Regions from separate parts of the Chryseobacterium vietnamense genome, predicted to be linked through region 2. Evidence: riboswitches for the same ligand, from Rfam matches in the RefSeq annotation. Region 2 holds a riboswitch; the other holds the start of a gene.
The links. Region 2 has a riboswitch for S-adenosylmethionine ahead of J2786_RS16365 (SusC/RagA family TonB-linked outer membrane protein). Riboswitches for the same ligand answer to the same signal wherever they lie in the genome.
Positions count from the first base shown of each region.

Region 1: linked by a shared signal. The riboswitch ahead of J2786_RS20605 (TonB-dependent receptor plug domain-containing protein) and the one ahead of J2786_RS16365 (SusC/RagA family TonB-linked outer membrane protein) in region 2 are both predicted to bind S-adenosylmethionine.

Region 1 covers NZ_JAVDQX010000006.1:177,374-185,571, forward strand. Annotated here, with positions in the region: gene J2786_RS20590 (hypothetical protein) at 1-678, opposite strand; gene prfA (peptide chain release factor 1) at 756-1,841, opposite strand; gene J2786_RS20600 (APC family permease) at 1,995-3,299, opposite strand; gene J2786_RS20605 (TonB-dependent receptor plug domain-containing protein) at 3,307-5,760, opposite strand; SAM riboswitch class I at 5,853-5,958, opposite strand; gene J2786_RS20610 (alpha-amylase family glycosyl hydrolase) at 6,229-8,198, opposite strand, start outside.
Region 2 covers NZ_JAVDQX010000003.1:515,274-523,471, forward strand. Annotated here, with positions in the region: gene J2786_RS16335 (LysM peptidoglycan-binding domain-containing protein) at 1-342, shown strand, start outside; gene fabD (ACP S-malonyltransferase) at 413-1,288, shown strand; gene J2786_RS16345 (GYDIA family GHMP kinase) at 1,299-2,204, shown strand; gene pckA (phosphoenolpyruvate carboxykinase (ATP)) at 2,331-3,947, shown strand; gene J2786_RS16355 (hypothetical protein) at 3,995-4,435, opposite strand; gene J2786_RS16360 (type II 3-dehydroquinate dehydratase) at 4,497-4,904, opposite strand; SAM riboswitch class I at 5,149-5,247, shown strand; gene J2786_RS16365 (SusC/RagA family TonB-linked outer membrane protein) at 5,331-8,198, shown strand, end outside.

The sequences.
Region 1 (8,198 bases), on a different contig from region 2:
CTATTCATTGGCTCCGAAGCTTTCAAAATAGAAATCGGTAAGGTTGGAAACAATCTCATCCGGGCTGCCGTTCCAATAGTATATTTTATCACCTTCTTTAAGTTCGTAAAGTCTAAAATTTTGGTCGGTTGTTACCGTTTTATCAGCATTCTTAAAATCCTGAACTGCCTGAATAAGATACTTTTTAAGGTCTTCAGCTTTTATTTTATTCAGATCTCCTTTTGGTCCAGAGGTTAGCTTTGAGGGAACCAGGAAGCTTACAGAATAGCTTATTTCTGCGATTTTTTGCCCTTCAACATATTCATTCGGAACTACTTTTACATCTTTTACAGTAAGTTTTCCGGTTTTAAAATTCCCAAACATTGCGGCGAAGTAATCTTCAGCTTCTTTTTTACAAGCTGCAGCCGTAGCTTTAGGAAAGGCTGCAAGAAAATTATCTACGCTTCCATTGATCATTTCCTTTGAAGTTTCTTTAAAATCCACCTGATAAGCAGTTTGACTGTCTACGGTAGGCTTTAAATAATCATTGAGTTTATTCAATGCTGCGTCATCATTATTCACAAAAGTACCAAAGAAGAGCTCAAAGGCTTCTTTAGGTTTCTTTACTTCTGTCTGCGCCATCAGTTGCTGCCCCATTATGGTAAGCAACAGCAGGAAAATAATTTTGTAGTTTTTCATAGTTTATATTTTGTTTTGTTATTGGGAAAAACAAAGCCCCTGAAAAGTCAGAGGCTTTGTTTTTATTTGTTTTAATTTTAATAATTCTCTTCTTCCCCTTTCATCTTCTCTGCATTTTCTGCCATGATTACTGCATCAATCATTTCAGAAATATCACCATTCATATAAGCATCAAGGTTGTACATAGACTTATTGATTCTGTGGTCTGTAACTCTACCTTGCGGGTAATTGTAGGTTTTAATTTTTGCAGAACGGTCTCCTGTAGATACCATAGATTTACGTTGTGCGGCAATATCTCCCTGTACTTTCTGTAATTCGATATCGTATAATTTTGTTCTCAGCATTTCCATTGCCAACTCACGGTTAGCAAGCTGAGAACGAGCCTGTTGACAAACTACAACAAGTCCTGAAGGTTTGTGGGTAAGCTGAACTTTAGTCTCAACCTTGTTTACGTTCTGACCACCGGCACCTCCTGAACGGGAAGTCTGCATTTCAATATCTGCAGGATTCAGTTCAAAATCTACTTCTTCTGCTTCCGGAAGAACAGCAATGGTAATGGCAGAAGTGTGTACTCTTCCCTGAGATTCTGTTTCAGGTACACGCTGTACACGGTGAACTCCGGATTCAAACTTCATGATTCCGTAAACACCTTCTCCTTCCACTTTCATGATCAATTCCTTGTATCCTTTTGCGGCTTCGTTAGAATCCGTTACTTCATGTCTCCATCCTTTTGTTTTAAAATACATGGTATACATTCTGTATACATCTTCCACAAAGATAGCTGCCTCATCACCTCCTGTACCGGCACGTAATTCTACGATAACGTTTTTGTCATCGGCAGGATCTTTAGGGATCAGTAATACTTTCAGTTCTTCTTCCAATCCCGGAAGTTTAGCCTGAGCTTCCAGCTTTTCTTCTTTAGCCAGATCTACCAGATCTCTGTCTGAACCGTCTGCAATGATCTCTTCAGATTCTGCAATACTGTCCAGAGCACCTTTGTACTGATCGTAAACTCTTACAATTTTTCCCAAATCACTATATTCTTTGTTCAAAGAAGAATATCTTTTTTGGTCTGAAATGACATCAGGCTGTATAATAAGGTCTGCAACCTCATTATATCTTTGTTTAATAGCTTCTAATTTTGGAATTAATGATTTAGACATTGTAGAAATTTTGTGGGTGCAAAGATAAGGATTATTAATTCAAAATTAAAATTCCGAATCATCATAAATTTTTGAGCATTAGGGATAAAGGATGTAAAACCACAAAAAGACAGATTTGCCAATCTGTTTATTCATCTTTCTGCATCATCAAAACTAAGTCTGAGATCCTTTAGAAAGTCTTCTGTCCAGCAGATATAAAATAATTCCTACCGCAATAATTCCCAATCCTATCAGGCTTTCTTTAGGATTATGAATGAATGTAAAATAGAGAATATAGATACTGAACAATAAAAAAACTGCCGGGAAAATGTGAAACGCATTCGACTTAAAGATTTTTCTGTCTTTTTTCTTCAGGAAGAAAACGGTAGAAATTGCCAGACTCGCAAAAAGCTGTAAAATAAAAGCTGTGTAAACAAAAATTTCTTTAAAACTTCCCGTTAGAATAATAACCGTCGCAATGACTGCATGGGCAAAAATGGCTCTTACAGGAATTCCTTTTCTATTTCCTGCTGATAATGGTTTCCAGATGTAGGTGTGCTTTGCAAAAGCCTGCGTCAATCTTGAACCGACCCATAAATACCCGCTAATTGTAGCAACCAGCTGCAGGGCAATAAAAATATTGACTATCTTTCCGAAAGCGGGCCCCAACATATTGACAGCCGCTTCTCCCATTACATCTTCTTTCCCTGCCAACTGATTGACAGGAGCATGTTTCAGCATAATATAATTCACCAGAATATAGCTTACCGTCACAAAAACAGTTCCGATGATGAGTGATTTGGGAAGGTTTTTCTGAACATCTTTTATTTCTCCTGCAATATAGGAAGCTGAATTCCAGCCTGTATAGGAATAGGTGACAAATACCAGAGACGTAGCAAATGCAGGAAGCATGATTTCCTTCTGCCAGCTGTCACTGAAATTGAGACTATTACCCAACTGTGGTGAATCTGAAATTCCTACTCCCAGAATAACCAGCACAATAATAAAAGCTATCTTAATGAAGGTGAAAAAGTTATGAAACCTGCTGGATGTTTTCAGACTGAATGATAATGCTATGGCCACGAGAAAAATAGCGGCGATCGCAAAACCGTTTCCAAAAGAATAGTCAAATACGGAAAGGTATTTTGACATTGCCAACGCTGCCAGTGCAACAGGAGAGGAAAATCCTATGATGAGTGAAATCCAGCTTATCAGATATCCGAATACAGGATGATAGGTTTCTTTGAGATAAATAAAATCGCCTCCATTTCCTTTAAAATGTGAACCCAGTTCTGCGTAGCAAAAAGCCCCGAACAAAGCAAGAATTCCCCCGATGGCCCATAACAGAAAAATACTGTAGGTATTGGTAATATCAGATAACTGAAATCCAAGCGTCGTAAAAATCCCGGTTCCTATCATATTGGAAACGACAATGGCAGCGGCTGTTTTCCAGCCAATCTGATGTGAAGTAGTACTCATTTAATGATTAAAAATTAAAATTAAGCCTTCCGAAGAAATAATTCCCCAGTGTTCCCATCTGAACCGGCGCGTATTTGAATACTCCATAGTATGAATTTTTATAAATCTGGCGATCCGGGAAGACATCAAATACATTATTGGCCCCTACTGTAAAATTGATATTTTTGGTGATATCATAGCCAACGCTTACATCAGTCACAACCTTTGGCGAGAATTCCTGCACGTCTCCAAATGGATAACCATCTCTTATTACCTTACCAAAATAGGTATTTCTTACGAGAAAACTGAATTTCCCGATTCCATAATTCAATCCTAATGATGCTTTTGTTTTTGGAGACAGTGTTTCAATGATATTGATCTGATCGGGACCAAAAAACTGATCCTGAGGCGTTCCTAAGTTTTCCGGAAAATGGAAATCTGTAATTTTTGTTTCCGTATAGTTTCCGGCAAGATTGATATTTAATTTTCCATTACCTAGAATCCAGTCATAGGTTACTACAACATCAACTCCTTTGGTTTCTGTATCAATAGCGTTGGCAAAGAATCTTCCGCTTTCTACCTCCTTTCCCTGTCCTACTATCGCTGGATCTGACAATCTTGGATCTGTTATATTTCCAGTAATAACGATTCTATCTTTTACTTTAATAATATATCCATCTACGGTTATCAACAGTCCTTTTACAGGTGTTAAAGTAAATCCGGCACTTCCATTTACAGAGGTTTCCTGTTTAAGTTTATCAAATCCAAGGATTTCAGCGGCTTTGCTATCATTGCTAAAGATTCCTTTTGTGACAATCTTCTCGCCTGAAGTAGAAATATCAGCATAAGAATTATTGAAATATTGCTGTTGAAGGGAGGGCGCTCTGAACCCTGTTCCAACGGCGGCTCTTATTGCATAATTTTTTACGAATTCATATCGGACGGCAAGTTTTCCATTCAAGGTATTTCCGAAATCTGAATAATTTTCAAATCTGGCAGCCGCATCTATATTGAGTTTTTTATCTAAATCATACGAAACATCCGCATACACGGCTGTTGAATGCCTGTCCTTCTTCAATGCATTATTTGGAGAAAAACCGATAAAGGATTGGGAACCTCCTGCACCAAGCACTGTTGATCCTTCAGTAGCAACATTTCCATTGATGTCGTATTGGGTATAAGAAGCTTCATCACCTGCTTTGATCTGGTATTGTTCAAATCTGAATTCTCCTCCGAAAGCGATATTGAACTGTTTTATATTTTTTGAAACATCAAGATTAACAGTATTCTGAAGAAAACTATGGGCTCCTGCATAAAACCGGGTTGGAGATTTTGCTCCCAGAGAAGCATTATTGGTGTTGCTTACATTATAATTGAAGGTATTGCTCCCGAATGTATTACTAAGGTCAAATAGCCAGTCGTTAACATTATATTTTGCTCCCACAGCATAAGAAATATCATATACCTGAGATCCAAGAATTGCCTGAAATCCGTTGGGGTAAATGGATGAAACCACATTGGACTTTTCGCTCGGCAGCCTTCTGAATCCAAATCCTTCTCCTTCTTTAATGCTGAACCCTCCGAAAGAATATACTTTAAAATTATCATTAAAAGGGTATTCTGAGTTGAAAAACAACTGTCCCTGCCTGATCTGGGCATCTCCGATCTGAAAATTAAAATCATCACGGGTTAATCCTCTTTTTTCAATTTCTGCATCATCTGCGGCTCTGGCAGCTTTTACGGCTTCAGCATCACCAGCAAATTCATAAGCGAAATTATCTCCGAAAATATCCAGGTCATGATTTTGCGTTCTTGTTGTTTTTCCTCTGTGGCTCAGTTGCAGGGAAAGATTGATATAACTGTCTTTTTTTCCTAACGAAGTTCCGTAATTGATTCCCGCCTGGTAAGTATCACCATCATTTCTTCCGGTCAGTCCGTAAGTAAGACTTGCCGAGGCTCCTGCATTTTTCTTGAGAATAATATTGATGACTCCTGCAATAGCATCAGAACCATATTGTGCTGCTGCACCGTCTCTTAACACTTCTATTCTATCAATAGCAATAACCGGTATGGTACTCAGATCTGTTCCTACAGAGCCATTTCCTACGGTATTCTGATAATTTACCAATGAAGTAGAATGTCTTCTTTTTCCGTTAAGCAACACTAAAACCTGGTCAGGCCCCATGCCTCTTAAAGTAACCGGGTCAATATGTTCGGTACCATCAGAAGCAGACTGTCTCACTGCGTTAAACGATGGAATTACATAGTTCAGGAGATCCTGAGCGGTCATTTGTGGAGAACCTCTCTGGATTTTATCGATATTGATAACATCTACAGGAACCGGCGTCTCCAGTTTTGTTCTTTTGACATTACGGTTTCCAACGATGATAATATCTTCGATCTGTTTTCCTTTTTCCTCACTTTCCTGAGCAGCTACCAGAATTACCCCAAGCAATAATACAGCTGTGCTTAATTTTTTCATTTTGTTCTTGCCAATTAATAATAACAGTCTGACGGCTAGTTCCGCAGATATACAAGACTTCAAGAAATGGAATTCATATAGAATATTGACTTCAATTATCTCCCCCAATGGGTTGGAATTAGCACCTTTACACATCTGGAACCGTGCAGGTTGCTAAGGTTTCTCCGGGCCAAATCCCTCCACCTTTCTTGATAAATCTACTGCAAAAGTAGACTATTTTTTTGAACTTACAAAAAAGGCAAATCTGCTGATCCGCAAATTTGCCTTTTATTCTTTCTATAGAACTTGTTTACACTTTTATTTTTGAACCATTAAGATTTAATAAGAGTTTAAGAGTATTAAGATAAGCTTCGCTTTAAGCTTAAAAATCAGAATGATTCATCTTAACTACACTTTATTTCTTAAATCCTTCTTAATGGTTTTAATATATTCAACATTTTTATAAGCTAAACAACTCCATAATTTTTTTTATTTGATCACAATCTTTTGAATGGCTGTTCCTGTATCCGATTTCAGCTGAACCAGATAAGTTCCTGCAGGATAACTGATTTTAGCTTCATAGATACCGTTTTCTTTATCCAATTTGAAAGTATCCAGTTTTTTACCCGTCATATCAAAAATCAGAATCTCTCCGTTTTTTGCCTTATTGAAAATGAGTTGAGCAATTCCGTTCCGAACCGGATTATCTGCAATCTGAAGGGATAATTTGTGGACTGCATTGATATCTACAGTGGACAAAGCGCCAGCATAATTGCCAAAGATTCTGAATTCTCCCGGCTGTAAAGTGATCGGGGATGTTGTGGAAGCTATATTCGAAATACTGTTGTCCATCAGATTCTGCCATTGACCCGTGTAAGGAAAATAAGGAACTACATTCTGTGCGGAAGTCGTGTAATTGGCCAATACGACAACATTCTTTATTCCTGTTGTAATAGCAGCATCATACACATAAATTCTTGTGATCAGGCCATTGGGATCATTCGTAAGATTGTTGGATTCTATACTGTAGGTTTTAGATTTAAAAACCTGATGACTGTTTCTGATATTGATGATTTTAGCCCAAGTATCATAAATAGCCTTTCTGTTCGCATTGGTATCATATCCTAAAGTGAATGCAACAGGTTTTTCATCAGTTCTGCATCCGCTGTCGATGGTACCGTTTGCACATCTGTTGATACTGAACTCATAACCAAGTTCGCCAAACTGCCAGATCATTTTCGGGCCGGGAATGGTAAAGAAAGTCGCTCCGAAAGTCTTCATTCTTTCAAGAGCAGTATTCAGATTTTTAACATCGTAACTTCCATTAACAGCTCCATAGGCAAGGTTTTTAAACATAAGCCTTTCTTCATCATGACTTTCTCCATACCCTACAGCACTCATGTTGGTAAAACCGTGAAGACTGTGGTTCATTCGGTCGTAATTGCTGTTTTCCTGATATCCCATCGTATTCTGATTGTAAGGATCTGTCTGTTTATTCCAAAGCATTACGCCTTTTCCTTCTGCTATTCTATAGTTAGCCCATTGCTGTTCTTCTGTATCAGTTCCCAGGTGTTCAAAGATCATATATGAATTGGGATCAATGGCCCATTGCCTGTCTGCATAATGTTTCATGATATCCACTCTATCCTGCTGATAGGCATTGGTACAGGCTTCATCATTTTCAGAGCAGCTTTGTGTAAATCCTTTCGTTAAATCCCAGCGGAATCCGTCAATGTGATACTCTGTCAGCCATTGCTCAAGACATCTTTCAACGTAATATTGCGTTGAAAGACTTGTATGGTTAAAATCAGTAAATACATTGTATGAATGCTTCGGAACCTGATTGAAATAAGGATTGTTGGCGGCAACATCACCATATCCGTCACCATCCGGATCTACATTCCAAAGTCTTACTAAAGGAGAGCGCCCTGTAGCGTGGTTAAACGCCACATCCAGAATGACTGCAATTCCGTTCTGGTGACAGAGATCTACAAATTCTTTGAATTTTTCGGGTGTTCCGTACGCTTTGTCCAGTGCATAATGGAAAGAGGTGTTGTAACCCCAGGAAAGATTTCCGTCAAATTCCATGATGGGAAGTAATTCTATTGCATTGATCTTTAGGTTTTTTAAATAAGAAATTTTATTAATCAATGACTGCCAGTTCTTTTCCTGTGTGAAATCCCTCAATAATAATTCATAGACCACCAGATCTTGTTTTGCGGGTCTCTGAAAATTGGTAACCTGCCAGTTATAAGCTGTTTGACCAGTTTTAAATGTTGAAACTTCAAACCCTTGGCCGGTTGGAAATGCTGGTAAATTCGGATAAGTTGAAGCTGAAATCCACGGATCGTCATAAGAAGATAAAATTTGTGGAGAATATGGGTCAGCTACTTTTCTCAAATCATTGGTTCTGTATTGGAAAGTATATAGTTGCTGAGGAGTCAGGCCAATTAACTCAA
Region 2 (8,198 bases):
TTCAGTATGTTTTATTCTCCTGTTTTTGAAAAGAAAGTGGATGAGCTGAGCCAGGCAAGTCTTGTATATCTGATGGATAGAAAGATTAATACAGACGGTAGTTTTGAGAAAGAAATTCTGGCAGCTTATAAAACTAAATACTGCAAAACTCCACCAAAATATGCTATTGTAGGTTTTGATGTCGTAAATGACATGTTAACCAGAGAGAATAAAAAAGGAGAAATCTTTAAGCAGATGAATAAAGTTCAGACTCAGCTTGCTACCAAATTTGAGTTTGTAAAATCTAAAGCTAACGGTGCATATGTAAATACAGGTTACAGAGTAATCAGGTTAGTACCATAAATGATTTATAGCACTTAGAACGAATATTGTTAACATTATAGTTATATTTGCATAATATTTAATTCAATACATGAAAGCACTTGTATTTCCAGGGCAGGGTTCTCAGTTCGTAGGAATGGGAAAAGAATTGTATGATTCTAGAAAAGATATTAAAGATCTGATGGAATCTGCCAATGAAATTTTAGGTTTCGACATTCTTTCCATTATGTTTAACGGTACGGATGCGGATCTTAAGAAAACAGAGGTTACCCAGCCTTCAATATTTATACATTCAGTAGCAGCATTAAAAGCAGTAAATGGTCTCGGTGCCGAAATGGTAGCAGGACACTCTTTAGGAGAGTTTTCAGCTTTGGTTGCCAACGGAGTTTTATCCTTCGATGACGGTTTGAAATTAGTTTCTGAAAGAGCGAAAGCAATGCAGGAAGCTTGTGATGCCAATCCAAGTTCTATGGCGGCTATCCTAGGTTTAGAAGATGCTAAGGTTGAAGAAATCTGTGCACAGATCAGCGGGATTGTTGTTCCTGCCAACTATAACTGTCCGGGGCAATTGGTTATTTCTGGTGAAACACCAGCTGTAGAAGAAGCTTGCATCAAGCTGAAAGAAGCGGGCGCTAAAAGAGCATTGCTGTTACCGGTAAACGGAGCTTTCCATTCACCATTGATGCAGCCTGCGCAGGAAAGACTGGCAGCAGCTATCGAAAAGACAAAATTCAGAAAAGCAACGATTCCTGTATACCAGAATATCACTACAACAGCGGTAACAAACCCTGATGAGATCAAGCAAAATCTGATCGCTCAGCTTACCGGCCCAGTAAAATGGACTCAGTCTGTTCAGAATATGATTAAAGATGGTGCTTCTAACTTTGTGGAAGTAGGACCAGGAAAAACCCTTCAGGGACTGATCAAAAAAATTGACGGATCTGTAGAAGCTACTTCTGCAATCTAAATAAAAAAATATGAGCGCGATATTTTCACCGGGCAAGCTTATGCTTACTTCAGAATATTTCGCAATCGATGGAGCTCTTGTCTTAGCGGTACCTACCAAGCTGGGACAAGAGTTTTTTTTTGAAGAAAAAGAAGATGGAAAATCTCTTATTCTTTGGGAAGCCTATCATCAGAATACATTATGGTTAAAAGCTGTCATTGATTATAAAAACTGGCAGATCCTGGAAACCAATATTCCATCAAGCGCTGAATTTATTACCAAAACATTACGAAATGTTCAGCAGCTTTCTACAAGTAAATTCAAAACCGACCTTAGTTATCATTTAAAAACCAATCTTCAGTTTCCTGCAGATTATGGGCTTGGAAGCAGTTCTACCCTGATGAACAATCTTGCAGAGTGGGCTGAAATAGATCCCTTTTATCTTAATATGATCAGTTTGGGAGGCAGTGGATATGATATCGCCGTAGCGAAAGAAAAATCTGCAGTGCTCTTCCAAAGCAAACCTGAGATAAAATATGAGAAAGTAGATTTCAATCCCTCCTTTAAAAATGAACTGATATTTATTCACTTAAATCAGAAGCAGGATAGCAGAGAAGGAATCAACTTTTACAAGTCCAAAAAGAAGTCTCCGGAATTGGTTAATGAATTTTCAGATCTCACAAAAAAAATATTATTATGCAGTGAATTGGAAAATTTTTCCGAATTAATGATGATTCATGAGCATAAAATTGCTGATTTTCTTGAAATTCTCACAGTTAAAGAAAAATTATTCTCAGATTGCCCTTCATTTGTCAAAAGTTTAGGCGCATGGGGTGGAGATTTTGTAATGAGTGCCAAATTTGGGGACTATAAGAACTATTTTTGGGAGAAAGGTTTTACAACTATTTTTGAATGGGAAAATATAATTGATTTATAATCAATTAGTTGTGATCCTGTTTTTTTATTTGCCATTCTGACTTATATCAGTATATTTAAACCACCTTTAACAAATAATTAATATTATTTTTGTTGAAAGCAATAAAGAATAGAAAATATAAGTAAAATGAAAAACACTAAAATCATCCAGGATTTAGAGAAATTAGGGATTAAAGGAAACTATGAAGTAGTGTATAATCCTTCTTATGAAGAATTATATCAGGCTGAAGTTTCTCCTGAAAATCAGGGGTTTGAGAAGGCTGAGCTTACAGAATCAGGCGCAGTATCAGTAAAAACAGGAATTTTCACAGGTCGTTCACCTAAAGACAGATATATTGTTCAGGATGATGTTACAAGAGATACAATTTTCTGGGATGGTAAAGTAAACTTACCTACAACAGCAGAAATTTTCGGGTCTTGTAAAGAACTAGTGCTGAACCAGCTTGCTGAATCTAAAAAGATTTATGTAGTAGATACATTCTGCGGAACGAATGCGGATACAAGACTTAAAGTAAGATTTATCGTTGAAGTGGCATGGCAGGCGCATTTTGTTACTAATATGTTTATTCGTCCTTCTCACTATGAGCTTGAAAACTTCGGTGAGCCGGATTTCACAGTAATCAACGGATCAAAGACTACCAACCCGAACTGGGAAGCTCAGGGATTAAACTCTGAAAACTTCATCATGTTCAACCTTACTGAAAAACTACAGATCATCGGAGGTACATGGTACGGAGGTGAGATGAAAAAAGGGATGTTCGCGATGATGAACTATTACCTTCCATTAAAAGGGATGGCTTCAATGCACTGCTCTGCTAACGTAGGAGAAAAAGGTGATGTAGCTTTATTCTTTGGTCTTTCAGGAACGGGTAAAACTACTTTATCAGCAGATCCTAAAAGATACCTTATCGGTGACGATGAGCACGGATGGGATAACAACGGAGTATTCAACTATGAAGGTGGATGCTACGCTAAGGTTATCGACTTATCAGCAGAAAAAGAACCGGATATCTTCGCTGCCATCAAGAGAGATGCACTTCTTGAAAACGTTGTTGTGAACAATGGAGTAGCAGATTATACTGACGGATCTATTACAGAAAATACAAGAGTTTCTTATCCAATCTATCATATTAACAAAATTGTATTGCCGTCTAAAGCAGGTCATGCGAAAAAGATCGTTTATCTTTCAGCAGATGCATTCGGAGTACTTCCTCCGGTTTCTATCCTGAATGAAGATCAGGCTCAGTACCACTTCCTTTGCGGTTATACCTCAAAATTAGCCGGAACTGAAAGAGGAATTACTGAACCACAACCTTCTTTCTCTCCGGCATTTGGAGAAGCATTCCTTACATTACACCCGACAATGTATTCTAAAACATTAATCGGTAAAATGAAAGAGCACGGAGCTAAGGCTTATCTGGTAAACACAGGTTGGAATGGTACAGGAAAGAGAATTTCTCTGAAAGATACCAGAGCGATCATCGATGCTATCATTGACGGTTCTATTGATAATGCTCCTAAGACTCAGGTTCCGATTATGAACCTTGAAATTCCTACTGAATTGCCAAACGTTTCTACAGGTATTTTAGATCCTAGAGATACCTATGAGAATGCTTCAGAATGGGAAGAAAAAGCAAAAGATCTTGCTTCAAGATATATCAAGAATTTTGAGCAGTACTGTGATACTGAAGAAGGTAAGAAATTAATTGCTTCAGGACCTCAATTGCAGGAACAGACTATTTAATAGCTATCCATCAACATATAAAAAGCCTCATCATTGATGAGGCTTTCTTATTTATACTTTTTACAACTTTCAATCAATTTATTCTGTTCATCCAGTTTTAGAATTGTTGATTGGATAGATTCTTTAGTCAAATGTTTTATGATCAAAAAATGTTTTGAAGAAAAATAAGACTCTTCATTCAACATCTTATCTAAATACTTTGGAGTTGTGAAGGTCGTCCAATATTTTGCTTTGTCAGAAAATGTAATGGTTACTTCTATGGCATCAGATTCAATATTTTCTATTGTATCATCTATGTTAATTGAAGTTATTTCCGGTTCATTATTTAAACTAAAATAAAATTTCGAATACCATCTCAGCCTTCCTTCATTATTTTGAATCCTTACATTTTCATCGTTTATTTCTTTAATGATATAGGATTTTCTTTTCGTTAATTGGCCGGGATATGCCCCAATATTCTTACAGTAAATCTTATCATTTATCTCCATAAATTACTCTCTCTATATCCACAAACATCTGTGAAAATCTGTGCAATCTGTGGTTAAGAAATTACTTCACGCTTAATAAAGCCAACCTATACCCATCCATCCCAAAACCAGACAAAACCGCATCAGTATTAGCAGCTGTCACAGATTTCTGCCTGAATTCCTCTCTTTTATAGATATTGCTGATGTGAACTTCAATCTTGGGTTTTCTGATGTTTTTTAAACAATCGGCAATGGCATAAGAATAATGGGTAAAAGCTCCAGGATTAATTATCACGGCATCAAAATCATCCTCCTGAAGTCTGTTAATAAGCTCTCCTTCAATATTAGACTGATAATATTTTATTTTATGAAAATGAAACTCGGATTTTAAATTTTCCAAATAACTTTCCATAGAGACATTTCCATAGATTTCCGGTTCTCTTGTGCCTAAAAGATTGAGATTAGGTCCGTTGATGATCAAAACTTTCATACTATAAAATTAAAAACTTTTTTGAATTAACTGTATACACCTGGCCGCAATTATTTTTTTTGTGCTATTGAATTATTTATAATGATATTTATCATATTTGAATTAATGGTAAAGTCTGCAACTCCTTATTGGTATGGCTTTTATTAAAATTTTATGTTAATTATTAAAAAATTATCACGAAAAATCAATAAGTCTACTTGTTTTGTAGACTAAAAGTTTCTAGCTTTGCAAACATATTTCGATCGGCTTATAAAGAAAGATGGAGGGAACTGACCCTGTGAAATCTTAACAACCTACCCGTGGGGCAAGGTGTTACGTTCAGCCTTTTAAGGAAAAATAAGCATTTGGTTTATCGTATTTATCGATGCCCTTTGCTGACTATTCTGCAAAGGGCTAAATTTTAATATATGATAAATAAAATTGATTATGATTAGCAAAAATTTATTCAATTCTAAAGCCTGGATACCTCCGGTTGCTGCTTTTTTTCTGGGAGTAACCAGTGTAAGTGCACAGAATTCCTGGCCGAAAAAAGATAGCCTTCATGAAAAGGAGATTGATGAAGTAGTAGTGGTAGCTTATGGAAAAGCTAAAAGAAACAGCTATACCGGTTCTGTAGCCACCATTTCAAGCGATAAAATTAACAACAGACCTGTAACCAATATTACCAAAGCACTTGAAGGACAGGTTGCAGGGATACAGACAACCAGTGCCTCAGGACAGCCAGGTGCGGTTTCGACCATCAGAATCAGAGGTATTGGTTCCATCAGTGCTTCCAGTGATCCGTTATATGTGGTAGACGGAATTCCTTTTGACGGAAATATTAACTCTATAAGTCCAAGCGATATTGAATCCATCAGTGTTTTGAAAGATGCTACAGCAAGTGCTTTGTACGGTTCAAGAGGAGCAAACGGAATTATTATCATTACTACAAAATCGGGTAAAAAAGGAGAAGCCAGAGTTAATTTTAATATCAGTCAGGGATTCTCAGGAAGAGCTGTTAAAGATTATGAGCAGGTAAACACAGATCAGTACTTTCAATTATATTGGGAAGCATTAAGAAACGGATATCAGTCCGGTAAAGTTTCTTCCCAGCAGGCTGCACAAATGGCAACAGACAATCTTGTTTCTACCCTTGGGATCAATCCATATGGAACTGCTTATCCAAAACCTGTAGGAACAGATGGAAAATTATTACCAGGTGCATCGCCACTTTGGAATGATGACTGGAGAGATATTCTGCAGAGAGTGGCTTCAAGAAATCAGGTAGATCTTGATATCAGCGGAGGAAGTGAAAAAAGTAATTATTTCTTTTCATTGGGGTATCTGGATGATAAAGGGATGGCGATTGAATCAGGATTTAAAAGATATAATACCAGATTAAAGATCAATTCTGAAGTAAAAAAATGGCTGAATGTTGGGGTAAACTTAAGTTACACAAACAGCATTCAACAGGCGCCAACTTCTTCAGATTCCAAGGCCAGTAATATCATCAATGCCGCAAGATTTATTCCTTCATTCTATCCTTATTATGAAAGAAATGCAGACGGAACTTACGTTTTGGATGCTGATGGAAACCCGGTTTATGATTTTGGCAAGTACAGACCAACAAATGCGCTTCAGAATCAGAATGCCGCTGCAACCCTGCCATTGGATAAAAACGAAAATAAAGAAGATAACTTTTCAGGAAAAGGATTCATGGAATTCACTTTCTTACCGGAGTTAAAATTCAAAACGAGTTTTTCTGTTGATTTGGTGAATTATAACGGACATTATTATTCAAATCCATTGCTGGGACAAGGTGCTGAAATCGGAGGTTCGGTAACAAAAACCAATACCAGAACGCTTTCTTATACAACCAGCAATATTCTGACATACGATAAGAAATTTGGGAAACACCATGTAAATGCTCTGGCAGGACATGAATTCTATAAATACGATTATCAAACTATTTCAGGAACAAGAAGCCAGTTTTCACTGCCTTATTACTATGAGCCGGATGCGGCTTCCCTGCTGGGGAGTTTCAGTGGAAACAGTAATAAATTAAGCTTATTAAGTTTCCTGGGAAAAGTAGAGTATGACTATAACAATACTTACTTCTTATCTGCATCAGGAAGGGCAGACAGTTCTTCGAGATTTGCAAAAGATAACAGATGGGGGAGATTCTGGTCAGTGGGAGGTTCATGGAAAATATCAAATGAAGAATTTGTGAAAAGCCTGAATGTCTTCAATCAATTGACATTGCGTGCCAGCTACGGAGGACAGGGGAATGATAAATTACTTAGACCTAACGGGCAGCCGCTTTATTATGCTTATCAGGAGTTGTACAGATTTATCAGTCTTGGTGGCGAACCTGGAACAACGCTGGAAAAAACATCTACCAATAATGTAAAGTGGGAAACCAACCTTAACTTAAACGTAGGATTGGAATTCGCGATTCTGAATAACAGGGTTAAAGGAAATATCGAATACTTCAAAAGAAAAAGCCAGGATCTTCTGTTTAATATGCCGGTTGCGCCATCGTTGGGAATCAGTGATTATCCGGCGAATATCGGAACGATTCAGAATACAGGATTTGAATTTTCATTATTTACAACACCTGTTAAAACTGAGGATTTCCAATGGAATGTGGATGTAAACTTAAGTACTTTAAACAACAAAGTAACCAAGTTACCCGGTGGTTCTCTTGTAGTAGGAACAAAATTATTAACGGTAGGAGGCTCTGTATATGATTTCTTTATTCCGGAATGGGTGGGTGTAGATCCAAGCAATGGAAAGCCATTGTGGAAAACCGTTTCTACAGATGCCAGTGGGAACTCAGTGGAAGGAACGACTTCAGAATATTCAAAAGCTACAAAATTGCTGCAAGGTTCTGCATTGCCTAAACTGACAGGAGGGATCAGTACAAGTATTACCTATAAGAATTTTGATTTTTCAGGATTACTGACATTCAAAATCGGAGGGAAGATTCTGGATACCGACTATACTTCCATTATGCATAACGGAAGTGCCGGCGGACGCGCATGGAGTGCAGAAATGTTAAACAGATGGACCCCAGACAATCCTAATACAGATGTCCCGGGATTGAGTACAACAACGAATAACTGGACCTCAACATCATCAAGGTTTTTATATTCAGGAACGTATGCAAGACTTAAAAATGTAAGCTTAGGATATACACTTCCAGAAGATTATTTTGAGAAAATAGGATTGAAAAAGTTCAGAATTTATATCCAGGCAGAAAACCTACTGACCTTCTACAAACATAAGGGAATGGATCCTGAGCAGGCGTTGGAC